DNA from 4 places in the Mesorhizobium sp. C120A genome. Region 4 is predicted to be linked to each of the others. Evidence: predicted binding sites of a transcription regulator. Region 4 holds the regulator's gene; each other region holds the start of a gene.

What was found. The regulator LexA, encoded in region 4, represses DNA repair genes until DNA is damaged. The targets are predictions, from matches to a motif close to TGTTCNNNNTGTGTTCNG.
Region 1: the regulator LexA is predicted to act here: its motif matches at 1,042-1,059, upstream of dnaE (DNA polymerase III subunit alpha).
Region 2: the regulator LexA is predicted to act here: its motif matches at 1,896-1,913, upstream of parE (DNA topoisomerase IV subunit B).
Region 3: the regulator LexA is predicted to act here: its motif matches at 1,617-1,634, upstream of NL532_RS31000 (DUF3072 domain-containing protein).

What each region holds. Positions count from the first base shown of each region.
Region 1 covers NZ_CP100476.1:3,399,402-3,402,610, forward strand. Annotated here, with positions in the region: gene NL532_RS16310 (acetyl-CoA carboxylase biotin carboxylase subunit) at 1-924, shown strand, start outside; gene dnaE (DNA polymerase III subunit alpha) at 1,186-3,209, shown strand, end outside.
Region 2 covers NZ_CP100476.1:3,375,101-3,378,309, forward strand. Annotated here, with positions in the region: gene parE (DNA topoisomerase IV subunit B) at 1-1,826, opposite strand, end outside; gene cpaB (Flp pilus assembly protein CpaB) at 2,083-2,988, shown strand; gene NL532_RS16215 (type II and III secretion system protein family protein) at 3,109-3,209, shown strand, end outside.
Region 3 covers NZ_CP100476.1:6,398,849-6,402,057, forward strand. Annotated here, with positions in the region: gene NL532_RS30990 (hypothetical protein) at 136-369, opposite strand; gene NL532_RS32355 (GNAT family N-acetyltransferase) at 855-1,007, opposite strand; gene NL532_RS30995 (nuclear transport factor 2 family protein) at 1,122-1,304, shown strand; gene NL532_RS31000 (DUF3072 domain-containing protein) at 1,373-1,582, opposite strand; gene NL532_RS31005 (NADP-dependent oxidoreductase) at 1,826-2,743, shown strand; gene NL532_RS31010 (hypothetical protein) at 2,949-3,179, shown strand; gene NL532_RS31015 (DUF982 domain-containing protein) at 3,179-3,209, shown strand, end outside.
Region 4 covers NZ_CP100476.1:3,884,069-3,887,277, forward strand. Annotated here, with positions in the region: gene NL532_RS18825 (GntR family transcriptional regulator) at 30-794, shown strand; gene lexA (transcriptional repressor LexA) at 1,000-1,782, shown strand; gene NL532_RS18835 (ComEC/Rec2 family competence protein) at 1,776-3,209, opposite strand, start outside.

The DNA.
Region 1 (3,209 bases), 480 kb from region 4:
GGCAAGTTCGGCGATGTCTTCATCCGCAACGACACCGGCGTCACCGAAGGCTCCGAGATTTCGATGTTCTATGATCCGATGGTGGCAAAACTCTGCACCTGGGCGCCCACGCGTATCGAGGCCATCGATGCCATGTCGGAAGCGCTGGACAGTTTCGTCGTCGACGGCATCGAGCACAACATCCCGTTCCTGGCGGCGCTGATGCAGCATCCGCGCTGGCGCGAGGGGCGGATATCGACGGGCTTCATCGCCGAGGAATATCCTGACGGCTTCGCGCCGATCGTGCCCAATGGCGATGAAAAGGCAGTGCTGGCGGCGATCGCCACCGCGGTCGAGCTTCTGCGCCGCGATCGGCTTGACCGGCTGGGCGGGCGGCTGGCGCCGCATTCGGGCGCACTCAAGCGCGATTGGGTGGTGAAGCTCGGCGACGACTATCTCCAGGCTTCGATCATCGAGGGCATGATCTCCATTCCGATGGAAATCGATCTGTCGGTCGATGGCGGCAAAGCGCTGACCGTGGCGTCCGACTGGCGGCCGGGCGACCTCATCTGGCGCGGCACTGTCGGTGCCCGCAAGGTCACGGCGCAGATCAGGCCGGCGCCGAACGGCCTGCGCATTGCCTGGAAAGGCATGTCGGTGACGGCGCGCGCCATGCTGCCGCGCACGGCGGAGCTGGAAAGGCTGATGCCGGAGAAGGTGGCGCCGGACACGTCCAAGATGCTGCTTTGCCCGATGCCGGGCCTGGTCGTGTCGATCGCGGTTGCCGAGGGGCAGGAGGTCAAGGCCGGCGAGACGCTGGCCGTGGTCGAGGCGATGAAGATGGAAAACGTGCTGCGCGCCGACCGCGATCTTGTCGTGTCGAAGCTCAACGCCAAGCCGGGTGACAGCCTGGCTGTCGATGCGGTGATCATGGAGTTCGCCTAGAGATTGTTTGGAAATTCTACTCCGGCGGCCATCTGAAGGTGGTTTCTGCGCTTCCCGTGCTCACGGACCAATGGCCGCTGCGCTCCGGTTCTCGAAACCACCATCATTATGACTCGCCAGAGCGAATTTCGAACAATCTCTGAGCCGTGCGGCTGGGTACGGAAGCCTGTGGTCGGTGGTCATTTGTGCTGGACTGGCATCGCCCGGTCCGGGACAATACATCTCCATCGACTCAAAGCCCTTCGAGCAATTTGAAACATCATGGCGGATGACAAACTTCCACGCGATCCCCTGAGGCGCGAAGCAGCGCTCGCTGCTGCGCGCCCGGAGGCACCGGCGCGGCCGTTCATCCATCTGCGCGTGCATTCGGCGTATTCGCTGCTCGAGGGCGCCTTGCAGGTCGCCGCCGTTGTCGGTCATGCAGTCAAGGACGAGTGCCCGGCAATCGCAGTCACCGACACAAACAATCTGTTCGGCGCGCTGGAATTTGCCCAGAAGGCGGTGAAGGAAGGCATCCAGCCGATTATCGGTTGCCAGATCGATCTCGCCTTTTCCGGCGAGACCAGCGACGCGCAGCGCGACCGCCGCCGCCATGGTCCGGAGATGCACGCCGTGGTGCTGCTCGCCGCCACCGAGGCCGGCTACAGCAACCTCGTCAGGCTGGTCAGCCAGGTCTATCTGGAGACGCCGCCGGGCGAGCCCGTGCATCTGACGTCAGCAATGCTGGAAGGCCATAGCGATGGCCTGATCTGCCTCAGCGGCGGGCCGCGCGGCCCGATCGGCCGGGCGCTGAAGGAGGATCGCCGAGATCTTGCCGAGACGCGGCTTCTGGCACTCAAGGCGCTGTTCGGCGACCGGCTCTATGTCGAGCTGGACCGTGTTTCCGGTTATGACCGCGCTATCGAGAAATCATCGGTCGACCTTGCCTATATCCATGATCTGCCGCTGGTCGCCACGAATGAGGCGTTCTTCGCCGCCCGCGACGACTATGACGCGCATGATGCTCTGATCGCCATTGCCGAGGGTTCGGTGGTTGCCGCCGACAACCGTCGCCGGCTGACTTCGGACAATTTCCTGCGCAGCCAGGCGGATATGGCGCGGCTGTTCGCCGACCTGCCGGAAGCGATCGACAACACCGTCGAGATCGCGCTGCGCTGTTCCTATTATCCCAAGACCCGCAATCCGATCCTGCCACGCTTTACCGGCGGCGATGTCGCCGACAATGAGGTGGCGCTGAAAGCGGAGGCCGATGAGCTACGCCGGCAGGCGCATGAGGGGCTGGAGGCGCGGCTGGCTGCGCATGGGCCCACTTCCGGCTACACGGTCGAACAATACCGCGAGCGGCTCGATTTCGAACTCTCCATCATCGAGAAGATGAAGTTTCCCGGCTATTTCCTGATCGTCGCCGACTTCATCAAATGGGCCAAGGCGCAAGGCATTCCGGTCGGGCCGGGCCGTGGTTCGGGCGCCGGATCGCTGGTCGCTTATTCCACGACCATCACCGACATCGATCCGCTGCGCTTCTCGCTGCTGTTCGAGCGCTTCCTCAACCCCGACCGCGTGTCGATGCCCGACTTCGACATCGACTTCTGCCAGGACCGGCGCGAAGAGGTCATCCGCTACGTCCAGCAGAAATATGGCCGCGACCAGGTTGGGCAGATCATCACCTTCGGTACGCTGCAGGCGCGCGCGGTGCTGCGCGACGTCGGCCGCGTGCTGCAAATGCCTTACGGCCAAGTCGACAAGCTCTCCAAAATGGTGCCGCAGAACCCCGCCAATCCGGTCAAGCTGGCGGATGCCATCGCCAACGAGCCGCGCTTTGCCGAGGAGGCCGAGAAGGAGCCAATCGTGCAGACGCTGCTCGATATGGCGCAAAAGCTGGAAGGGCTCTACCGCCACGCTTCGACGCACGCCGCCGGCATCGTCATCGGCGACCGGCCCTTGTCGGAACTGGTGCCGATGTACCGCGATCCGCGCTCCGACATGCCGGTCACCCAGTTCAACATGAAATATGTCGAGCAGGCCGGGCTCGTAAAATTCGACTTCCTCGGCCTGAAGACGCTGACGGTGCTGGAGACGGCGGTGAAGCTGATCCGCCGGCGCGGCATCGAGATCGACCTGGCGACGATCCCGCTCGACGATCCTGAAACCTACGCCATGCTGTCGCGCGGCGAAGTGGTCGGTGTGTTCCAGGTGGAAAGTGCCGGCATGCGCAAGGCGCTGATCGGCATGCGGCCCGACTGCATCGAGGACATCATCGCGCTGGTGGCGCTCTACCGTCCCGG
Region 2 (3,209 bases), 510 kb from region 4:
GCGCGGCCGGTGAATTCGGTGCGCAACAGCTCGTCCTTGTGCGCATCGTCCCTGGCATAGGCAACCTTGCCGCCTTGCCGGATCGAATAGAGCGGCGGCACCGCCAGATAGAGATGGCCGCCATTCACCAGGTTCGGCATTTCCTGGTAGAAGAAGGTGATCAGCAGCGAGGCTATGTGAGCGCCGTCGACGTCGGCGTCGGTCATGATGATCACGCGGTCGTAGCGCAAATCCTCGTCGCGGTATTTCGAGCGCGTGCCGCAACCGAGCGCCTGAATCAGGTCCGAAATCTGCTGATTGGCGGCTAGCTTGTCGTTGCCGGCGCTGGCGACGTTGAGGATTTTTCCGCGCAGCGGCAGCACCGCCTGGCTGGCGCGGTCGCGCGCCTGCTTGGCCGAGCCGCCGGCCGAGTCGCCTTCGACGATGAACAGTTCGGCGCCCGCGGCGGCATTCTGCGTGCAGTCGGCGAGCTTGCCGGGAAGGCGCAGCTTGCGCACCGCGCTCTTGCGCGACACTTCCTTTTCCTGGCGCCGGCGCACCCGCTCGTCGGCGCGCGCAATCACCCATTCCAGCAGCTTGGAGGCTTCCTGCGGATTGTCGGCCAGCCAGTGGTCGAAGGGATCGCGGATGGCGGTCTCGACAATGCGAATGGCTTCGATCGTTGCCAGCCTGTCCTTGGTCTGGCCGACGAATTCCGGCTCGCGAATAAACACCGACAGCATGCCTGCCGCCGAGATCATCACGTCTTCGGAGGTGACGATCGAGGCGCGCTTGTTGCCGACCAGGTCGGCATAGGCCCGAAGCCCGCGCGTCAGCACATTGCGAAAGCCGGCCTCATGCGTGCCGCCTTCGCCGGTCGGGATGGTGTTGCAGTAGGAGTTGACGAAGCCGTCACCGCCGAACCAGGTCACCGCCCATTCCAGCGAACCGTGGCCGCCCTGCTTCTCGCTCTTGCCGGCGAAGATTTCGCGGGTCACCTGGAAATCATCGCCGAGCGATGCCTTGAGATAGTCCTTCAAGCCGCCGGGGAAATGGAACTCCGCCTTGGCCGGCGTCTGGTCCTTTTCCTTGATCAGCGATGGGTCGCAGCTCCAGCGGATCTCGACGCCGCCGAACAGATAGGCTTTCGAGCGGGTCATGCGATAGAGCCGCGCCGGCTCGAAGGCGGCGCCCTTGCCGAAAATCTGCTCGTCGGGATGGAAGCGGATTTTGGTGCCGCGCCGGTTGTGCACTTCGCCGAGCTGCTCCAGCCCGCTCACCGGAACGCCGCGCGAGAACCTTTGACGGTAAAGCTGGCGACCGCGCGCGACTTCGACTTCGAGATGGTCCGACAGCGCATTGACGACCGAGACGCCGACACCGTGCAGACCGCCGGAGGTCTCATAGACCTTGCTATCGAACTTGCCGCCCGAATGCAGCGTCGTCATGATGACTTCGAGCGCCGGCTTCTTGAATTTCGGATGCGGATCGACCGGGATGCCGCGGCCATTGTCGGTAACGGTCAGAAACCCGTCGGCCGACAGCTCGACATCGATGAAGGTGGCATGGCCGGCGACCGCCTCGTCCATCGAATTATCGATGACCTCGGCAAACAGATGGTGCATCGCCTTGTCGTCGGTGCCGCCAATATACATGCCGGGACGGCGCCGCACCGGCTCCAGCCCCTCCAGCACCTCGATGTCGGCGGCGCTATAGCCCTCGCTGCCGTCCTTGGTCGCGGCAGGACGCTTCGTGGCCTGCACCAGCGGGTCGGTCGGGCGCGAAGGTGTCCGAGCCGGTTGGGGCTGCTTTTCCAGATTGCCGAAAAGATCGTTGTTGTCGTCCATGCCTACCATAGAATCCGTGCCGCGAATCACCCGTCGATACTGCCACGCTTTTCGGCGCCAAGCGACGGAAGTTCCTGTTACGTTCGGGGATTAAACCCTTCTTATCCTAAAACCTTTCGATAACCAAGCCGGCGGAAATAGGTCCGTGCGGAGCGGCCGCGATTCCTGAATCTTTAACAAAGCGGCCTAGCGTCGCTCCAACAAAACAAAAGACCACGAATGTCAGGGGTTGGTTGTGAGGGGCAAGGCCATAACGATGATTGGCATCGCTGCCGTCTTCGGCGCGATTTCAATCTTTGCCGCGGATTTCTGGGTGAAAAGCCAGGCCAAGGCCGGTGCCGAAGAGAAAACGGCGTCGATCCCGGCGCCCGCCGTCCCCAAGGTCGTCTTCAAGACCATAGTGGTGGCCAACGCGCCGCTGCGTTACGGCATGGAGCTTGACCGGGCGCAGCTCAGCGAAATCCCATGGTCCGAGGATTCGGTGCCGCAGGGCGCGTTCACCACAGTCAATGCATTGCTCGCCGAAGGCAGCCGCGTGGTATTGTCGCCGATCGAGGTCAACGAGCCGGTGCTGATCAGCAAATTGTCGGGGCCGAACGGCCGCGCGACGCTATCAAACATGATGACGCCCGGCATGCGGGCGGTGACAATCCGCACCGACGAGATCGCCGGTGTCGGCGGCTTCGTCATGCCGGGCGACCGGGTCGACGTGGTGCTGACACGCGATGCGGGCGAAATCCAGGAAGTGGCCAAGAACGCGCAGGGCGCTGCCGGATCGACCGTTACCTCCGAGATTGTCGTCTCCGACGCCAAGGTGCTGACCGTGGGGCAGGGCGCCGACGAGCGCCAGACCACACCGCAGATCGCCAATTCCGTCACCATCGAGGTGACGACCGAAGGCGCGCAGAAAGTGGCGCTTGCCCGCACCGTCGGCACCTTGTCGCTGTCGCTCCGCTCGGCCGCAGACGGAGGGGCCGCCAGGGACGGCGTCACCACCATCTCGTCCTTCGGCGGATCGGTCGCCTCCGGCGTCCAGGCCGCTGCCGGCGCGCTGTTCACTGCCGCGACCAAGGAGCCTGAGAAGCCGAAATTCAAGACGATCATCGTGACGCGCGGCACGCAGGTCGAAGAATACCAGGTTCCTGCGCGGGACCAGCAATAACTGCCGGTGGGGACCGGGCGAGGGACGGGACAGATGTCGGGACTTCATGCATTTCGAACTACGAAAGGGCTGCGCCCAATGCGGGCGCTTGCGGTGGGGGCTTGCCTGGCCGCGGCCGCAATGCTCGGCCTCAGTGCGCCAGCCAAGGCCGACAACGATATCGTCCATGTCTCGTCGACAACGAATGCGTCGATCAAGGTAGCCAAGGGCAAGCCGAAGAC
Region 3 (3,209 bases), 2.5 Mb from region 4:
TTGCAGAACTTGACGCACACAACCGGAGGCGCATATGTTCGCCAGCCGGCGGATACCACACCGCCCCACCGGTCAGGCCCAGCGCGCCCGCTGCAAAGTCCCGCAGACGGCTGCTGGGCCGCTGGCGGGCAGCGGCTACTTGCTGACGATCCAATCCACCAAGCCAGTTTCGATCAGCTCGAACCAATCGTGCACCAGGGCCTTGGCTAAATCGCGCCATTGACACTCAGGCGTACGGGAGACGGCAACAGTAGAAGGGTCGGCATCTTCCCAGCCTCGCGCCACGTCATCGCGATGACGTTGACGAAGGCGCATCAGCAAGGTGGCCGTAGTGGCCGCTTGAGCGATATCTATGGGCGTTGCAACCATCGCAGCCTCCTCAAAGCGATGGCAAACCCCTCACTAGTAAGCCCGCTCAGACTCTCTCTGCAATCAAAAAAAGAGTTGTCCTCGCTCCCTGTTCTGTCATCGCAATGAAGGACGACATCTTCGAGCACCCGCAGCACACCTGTCGCATGGAAAAAGCTGTAGGCGTTTATAGGTGCTTGGGGAATCCGCCGTTTGTTTGCGTTGTGGAGCGGGACAAAGCAAGTTACTCACTCAGGCTGGCTACCGTGAAGCGGGGCACCAGCCCGACTTCCACGCGTTGCCGTGGGAAGCTGAACACAGGGCCGTCAAAGAAAGGCAAGGTGGACGCGACGGCGCTCGCTGAACGCATTCGGGCGCCGGCTGCGTTCGCGTTCACACCCGGCGCTATGTCGCTTCTAGGCCCGCTCTGTCGCTACTTTGTGCGCAGCATATTGTGGGAACTCTGCCTCGGCCCACGCACTCAGTGGCTGACCAGAACGAGCGCATCATCGGCCTAACCGTTTAGGCTGTAGAATTTGTGTGTGCGCTCGTATCGAGATGCGGGTGATGTCGCAGCCGAAACGCGCTGCTTCCTTCTCGATCCGCCCCATCAGTTTGGCGCCGATACCAGCACTGCGCATCTCGGCGTCGACAACCACATGGTCGGCCTACGCCCACTTTCCGCCCATACCCGGTTTGCTGATAGAGCGGGTAGATAGCCGCGATCTCTTCGAGCTCCATGGCTGAGTGTCGATGCCTATGTCGGCGAGGTGATGAGTGCGGCCTTGCCGCCGAACACCAGCCCCAACTGGGCAGTCGCATCGCTCGACATTACGGGCGATGCAGCCACTGCGAAGGTCGAGGACGAATTTGGAACCACAAGGTTCACCGACTATCTTCTGCTCAAGATCGCAGGAGAATTGAAGATCCTTAGCAAACTCTACCACCTTCACTAATACGACCGTCCAGATCAGAGGCCAAATACCGCAAAACTGACCAACCTGTCGTAGGTCTCCCAGCGCCTTTAGAGCTTGAGCTCAGTCCTTAGCGCGTCGATTCGCTTCGAGGCCTCGGCTTTGCTTAGATCTTCGGCGTAGCTTCTGTCGTCGCCCGCCTGCTCACATAATGTTTTCAAGTAGGAAGCTTGCGACGGAGTCATTGGCTCGTCTCCCGTCGTCCATTCGTCAGGATCCTTGCTGATAGCTTCGCCTTTGGCTCGGGGTGTAGTTTGCATGACGCTCTCCATGTTGGGAACGGCACAACGTATTTGATCTGCTTTTGTTCCACATGCTTGAAGTGTCTGAGATTGCGATGGCAGGGGTGTTCACGAACGCAAGTTTACCCGTGCTGGAAGAATCCGACGAGATTGCTTAGCTTCCGCTCGCGGTCGCCAACGATGAACTCAACGCCAACTCTGCGCGAGACATCGAAAGATCCTCCGCGCCCGCAATTTACCCCAACGGTGAGGAGACGCCCCATGAAAGCAATCGTAGCGACGGACCAGACTGCAGGAACGGCCGGGATGAAGTTGGTGGAGTTGCCCGAGCCTCGGGCGGCAATTAACGACGTGGTCGTACAGGTTCATGCGGCAGGATTCGTCAACACCGAACTGGAGTGGCCCTCGACGTGGGCCGACCGAGCCTTCCGTGACCGGACCTCTTCGATCCTCGGCCACGAACTGGCTGGTGTGGTCACTGCGCTCGGCTACGGCACTACGGGGCTTTCTATCGGTCAGCGGGTGTTCGGCCTCGCTGACTGGCATCGCGACGGCACCCTCGCCGAGTATGTTGCCATGGAGGCCCGTAACCTCGCGCCGCTGCCCGGCGATGTCGACTTTACGGTGGGCGCTAGCCTGCCGATCTCCGGCCTAACCGCATGGCAGGGGCTGTTTCAGCATGGCCGCATCAAGGCCGGGCAGAGCGTTCTCGCGCATGGCGCTGCCGGTGCCGTCGGTTCGATGGTGGCGCAGCTTGCCAGGGAGGCCGGAGCCTATGTGATCGGCACCGGGCGGGCCGCCGACCGCCAGAAAGCGCTCGACTTCGGTGCAAATGAATTCCTCGACCTCGCAAAAGACACCCTTGAAGATGTCGGCGGCGTCGATCTGGTGTTCGATGTCGTCGGCGGCGATGTCCAGAAGCGATCCGCAACGCTCGTCCGGGCCGGAGGTATCCTTGTCACAGTCGTCGGACCAACGGATATTCGACCTGCAGACGGCCTGGCGGTTGACTTCGTCGTCGAGGCTGATCGAGCCCAGCTTTCTGAGATAGTGCAGCGGATCCGCGATGGACGACTGCGGACGAACATCGGCAAGGTTTCGAGCTTGGATGATGCCATCGGCACCTTCAACTCAACGGACCGACGCGCGGGCAAGACCGTTGTTCGCGTTCGTCCGTGAGAACTTGGGAGAGAGGCGGGCCCTCGCTCCTTATGGTCGCGTCGGCAGCTGACACGGTGAGGTGCAAATCAGCGCCTGTCGCGGGATTTAGCCATCGTAGGGCGGTGTTTGCGGGAACCTACTTTGTACGTTTCCGACTCTTGCCTTTTTCGGAAAGTGACCCACAGAATAGCTGATTGAGGTTCTATCTCTCTGGGAGGATGGGATGGACATTCAAGCACCTGTTCGGCCTACGCAGCAAACGGCCAAGGAGCTGGTCCGCGAGGTCCTGTTGGGCTCTCAACCCGGCGACATTATTTCCGTCAAAGCGACCATTGTAGCGGTCCGTGAGCGCGGCGGCGATCTTCTCGAAACTGACTGCCAGTTAGTCGAAATGATCGTCAAATCAGCCTCCGTTTGGGGACTGTTCATCGCCTTTGACGTTCGAGAGGCGTGATGCCCCACCGTTGGTTCAACCCTCCGGTTT
Region 4 (3,209 bases):
CGCCGAGCGTTTATGTCTGATGGATCACGATGCTGGATGACGAGCAGACCTCGAAGACGGAAGCGGCCTATCGCCTGCTCAGGCGCGATATTCTTGCGACCCGGCTGGCGCCTGCCGCGCCGTTGAAGCTGAGCACGCTGCGCAACACCTACGGCATCGGCTGGACGCCGTTGCGCGAGGCGCTGTCGCGGCTGGAGGCGGAACGGCTTGTGACCGCCATCAGCAACCGCGGGTTTGCGGTCGCTCCCGTCTCTCGGGCGGAGCTCGAGGATTTGGCGCGTGCGCGGCTGGTGGTCGAACTGCCCCTGCTGGTGGAATCGATCGAGGAGGGCGACCGTGAGTGGGAAGACGCGGTCGTTGCCGCCCACTATCGTCTCTCACGGTGCGGGTCTGTTCTCGACGATCCATCGGATGATGCGGTCGACGCGTGGTACGAAAAACACGATGCCTTCCATGCGGCGCTGCTCAGTGCCGCGACATCCAGCTGGCTGCTGCGCTTCAATGCGACGATTTCCGACCAATTGCATCGCCATCACCGCTTTCTGGGTCTGGCCCCGACGCTGCGCGCCGCCGCCGGCCGCACGGATGGCCACCGGAAGGCCGTGGCGGCCCTGCGCGACGCCGTGGCGATCGAACACCATACCGCCCTGATGGAAGCGGCCCTCGATCGCGACGTCGAACGTGCGAAAACTCTGATGACCGCTCACATCGGCTACACGCTGCAGGTCTATGCCCAGAGTGAACCCGGCGCGGATGCTGCGCAGCCCCGTCCGAAAAGGAAGCGGCGATCGTAGCCGACGACGCAGGGCACTTTGTCTTCGTTTCACCCCGTTGCCGGCCAACGACTACGAGCGGCGCTCGCAGCGCCGAACGTTACGCTGAACAAAACGTCAACACATTCATTAAACTTTAAAAGGTTGCGGAACACAACTGGAACAGATAGGGTTTGTTCTGGGTTTGTTTTTTCTGATTCTGGTTTCAGAACCCTTGGGGGCCGCGATGCTGACGCGCAAACAACATGAGCTTCTGATGTTCATCCATGAACGCCTGAAGGAGAGCGGAATCCCGCCGTCCTTCGACGAGATGAAGGAAGCGCTCGACCTCGCCTCCAAGTCCGGCATCCACCGCCTGATCACGGCGCTTGAGGAGCGCGGTTTCATTCGCCGGCTGCCGAACCGGGCGCGCGCGCTGGAAGTGCTGCGGCTGCCCGACTCGATCGCACCAGGCCTCAATGCGGCGAGGAAGTTTTCGCCGAGCGTCATTCAGGGCAGTCTTGGTCAAACCGGCCAAGGGCAAGGCGGCCAAGGACAAGGCGCGTTGGGCCAAGGCGGTCTCGGCCGCCAGATCAAGCCGGGCTCGCCGTCGCGTTCGATGTCGGCCGGCAATGACGATGCCGTTTCCGCGATTTCAATCCCGGTTATGGGACGCATCGCCGCCGGCGTGCCGATCGACGCCATCCAGCATCAGACCCATTCGATCTCGGTGCCGCCCGATATGATCATGGGCGGCGAACACTACGCGCTCGAGGTCAAGGGCGATTCGATGATCGAGGCCGGCATTTTCGATGGCGACACGGTCATCATCCGCAATGCCGACACAGCCAGCCCCGGCGAGATCGTGGTGGCGTTGGTCGACGATGAGGAAGCGACCCTGAAACGCTTCCGCCGCAAGGGCGCCTCGATCGCCCTGGAAGCCGCCAACCCGGCCTACGAGACCCGCATTTTTGGACCGGACAGGGTGAAGGTGCAGGGCAAGCTTGTCGGATTGATCCGGCGCTACTGAGCCGGCTTGGGTTTGTACTTTTCACGCTGGTTGTAAGGCGGCAGGCCGCGCGCTTCGCGGGAGAAGCGGCGTTGCTCGTGCCAGGGGCGATACGGCTTGTCGACGGCGAAGCGGATGGTTGGCGCTGCAGCTGCCGATTGCGGATCGAAGAAGACGGCGGCGCTGCCGTCGCGGGCCAGCTGTTTCTTCGTCACGACCAGCACCAGCGGGTCGCGGCACGGATTGTAGGCGGTGGCGTCATCGATGACGATCAGGCTCGCGAAGGCACAGGCCGGCCGCGCCGTCTTGCGGTCTTTCGCAAGCGCTACAATGGCTCCGGAAGGGTGCCGGGCGATACAGAGATCGCCGGTGCAATAGAAGGGCGAGCCGGGCGGCAGATCGAGCGGATCGAGATCGAACCGCGTATCTGTTGCCTCGAAAATCTCAGGTGGGATAATGGTTTTGGCCCGCAGCGCCCGTTTCCAATTGTCCGTGGTGAATTCGTTGGAGCGTTCGCGGTTGAGGGCGAGTTCGCCGCCACCGATCGGCATGGCCACCAGATGCGCATCCTCGGATATGAGCACGTCGGGCGTAAGCACCTGCGGCACCGTCAACAGGCCGGCCAGCGCGAAAGGCACGGCCGCCAACCTGAGCCAGGTGGTGGCCATGGTGGCGATGACGAGGGCGACCGCCACCAACAGCACCGAGCGGATGGAGATCAGCCCGACGGCGTCGACCGGCGAGCGCTCGGAAATCCAGGCCGATATAGCGATCATCGCCATCAGACCCTTGCCCATCACATAGAGGAACGGCCCGTCGGCGCCGAACGGCATCGCCAGTGCGCTGAGCACGGCAAAAGGCATGACGATCAACGAAACAATCGGCATCACGGCCAGATTGGCGATCAGGCTGAGCGGCGACACACGCTGAAAATGCCAGATGGCGAACAGCAAGGTTGCACTGCCGGCGATGATCGAGGTCATGGCGAGGCCGCCCATGGCCAGCGCGAATTTTCGCGACAGGAAGCCGACGAAGGAGCGCTTTGCCGGCGGCGTTCTCACCTTGTCGGCGCGGTAATCGGCCCAGCCGGCATAGGCGCCGACAAGGGCGGCGGTGGCAGCAAACGACATCTGGAAGCTGGGACCGACCACCTCGTGCGGCGACACCAGGATGACGGCAATGGCGGAGATCGCCAGATTGCGCATGGTGAGTGCGGCGCGATCAAACAGCACGGCGACAAGCATGACCGCCAGCATGATGAAGCTGCGCTCGGCGGCAACCACGACGCCTGAAATGACGAGATAGGCGGCGATGGAGACGAGTGCTGCCACTGCTGCATATTTCTTGACTGGGCGGCGCGAAGAGAAATCGGGAAACAGCGCAAAGGCGCCACGCAGCAACGCCATGATGGTGCCGGCAACCAGCGCCATGTGCAGGCCGGAGATGGA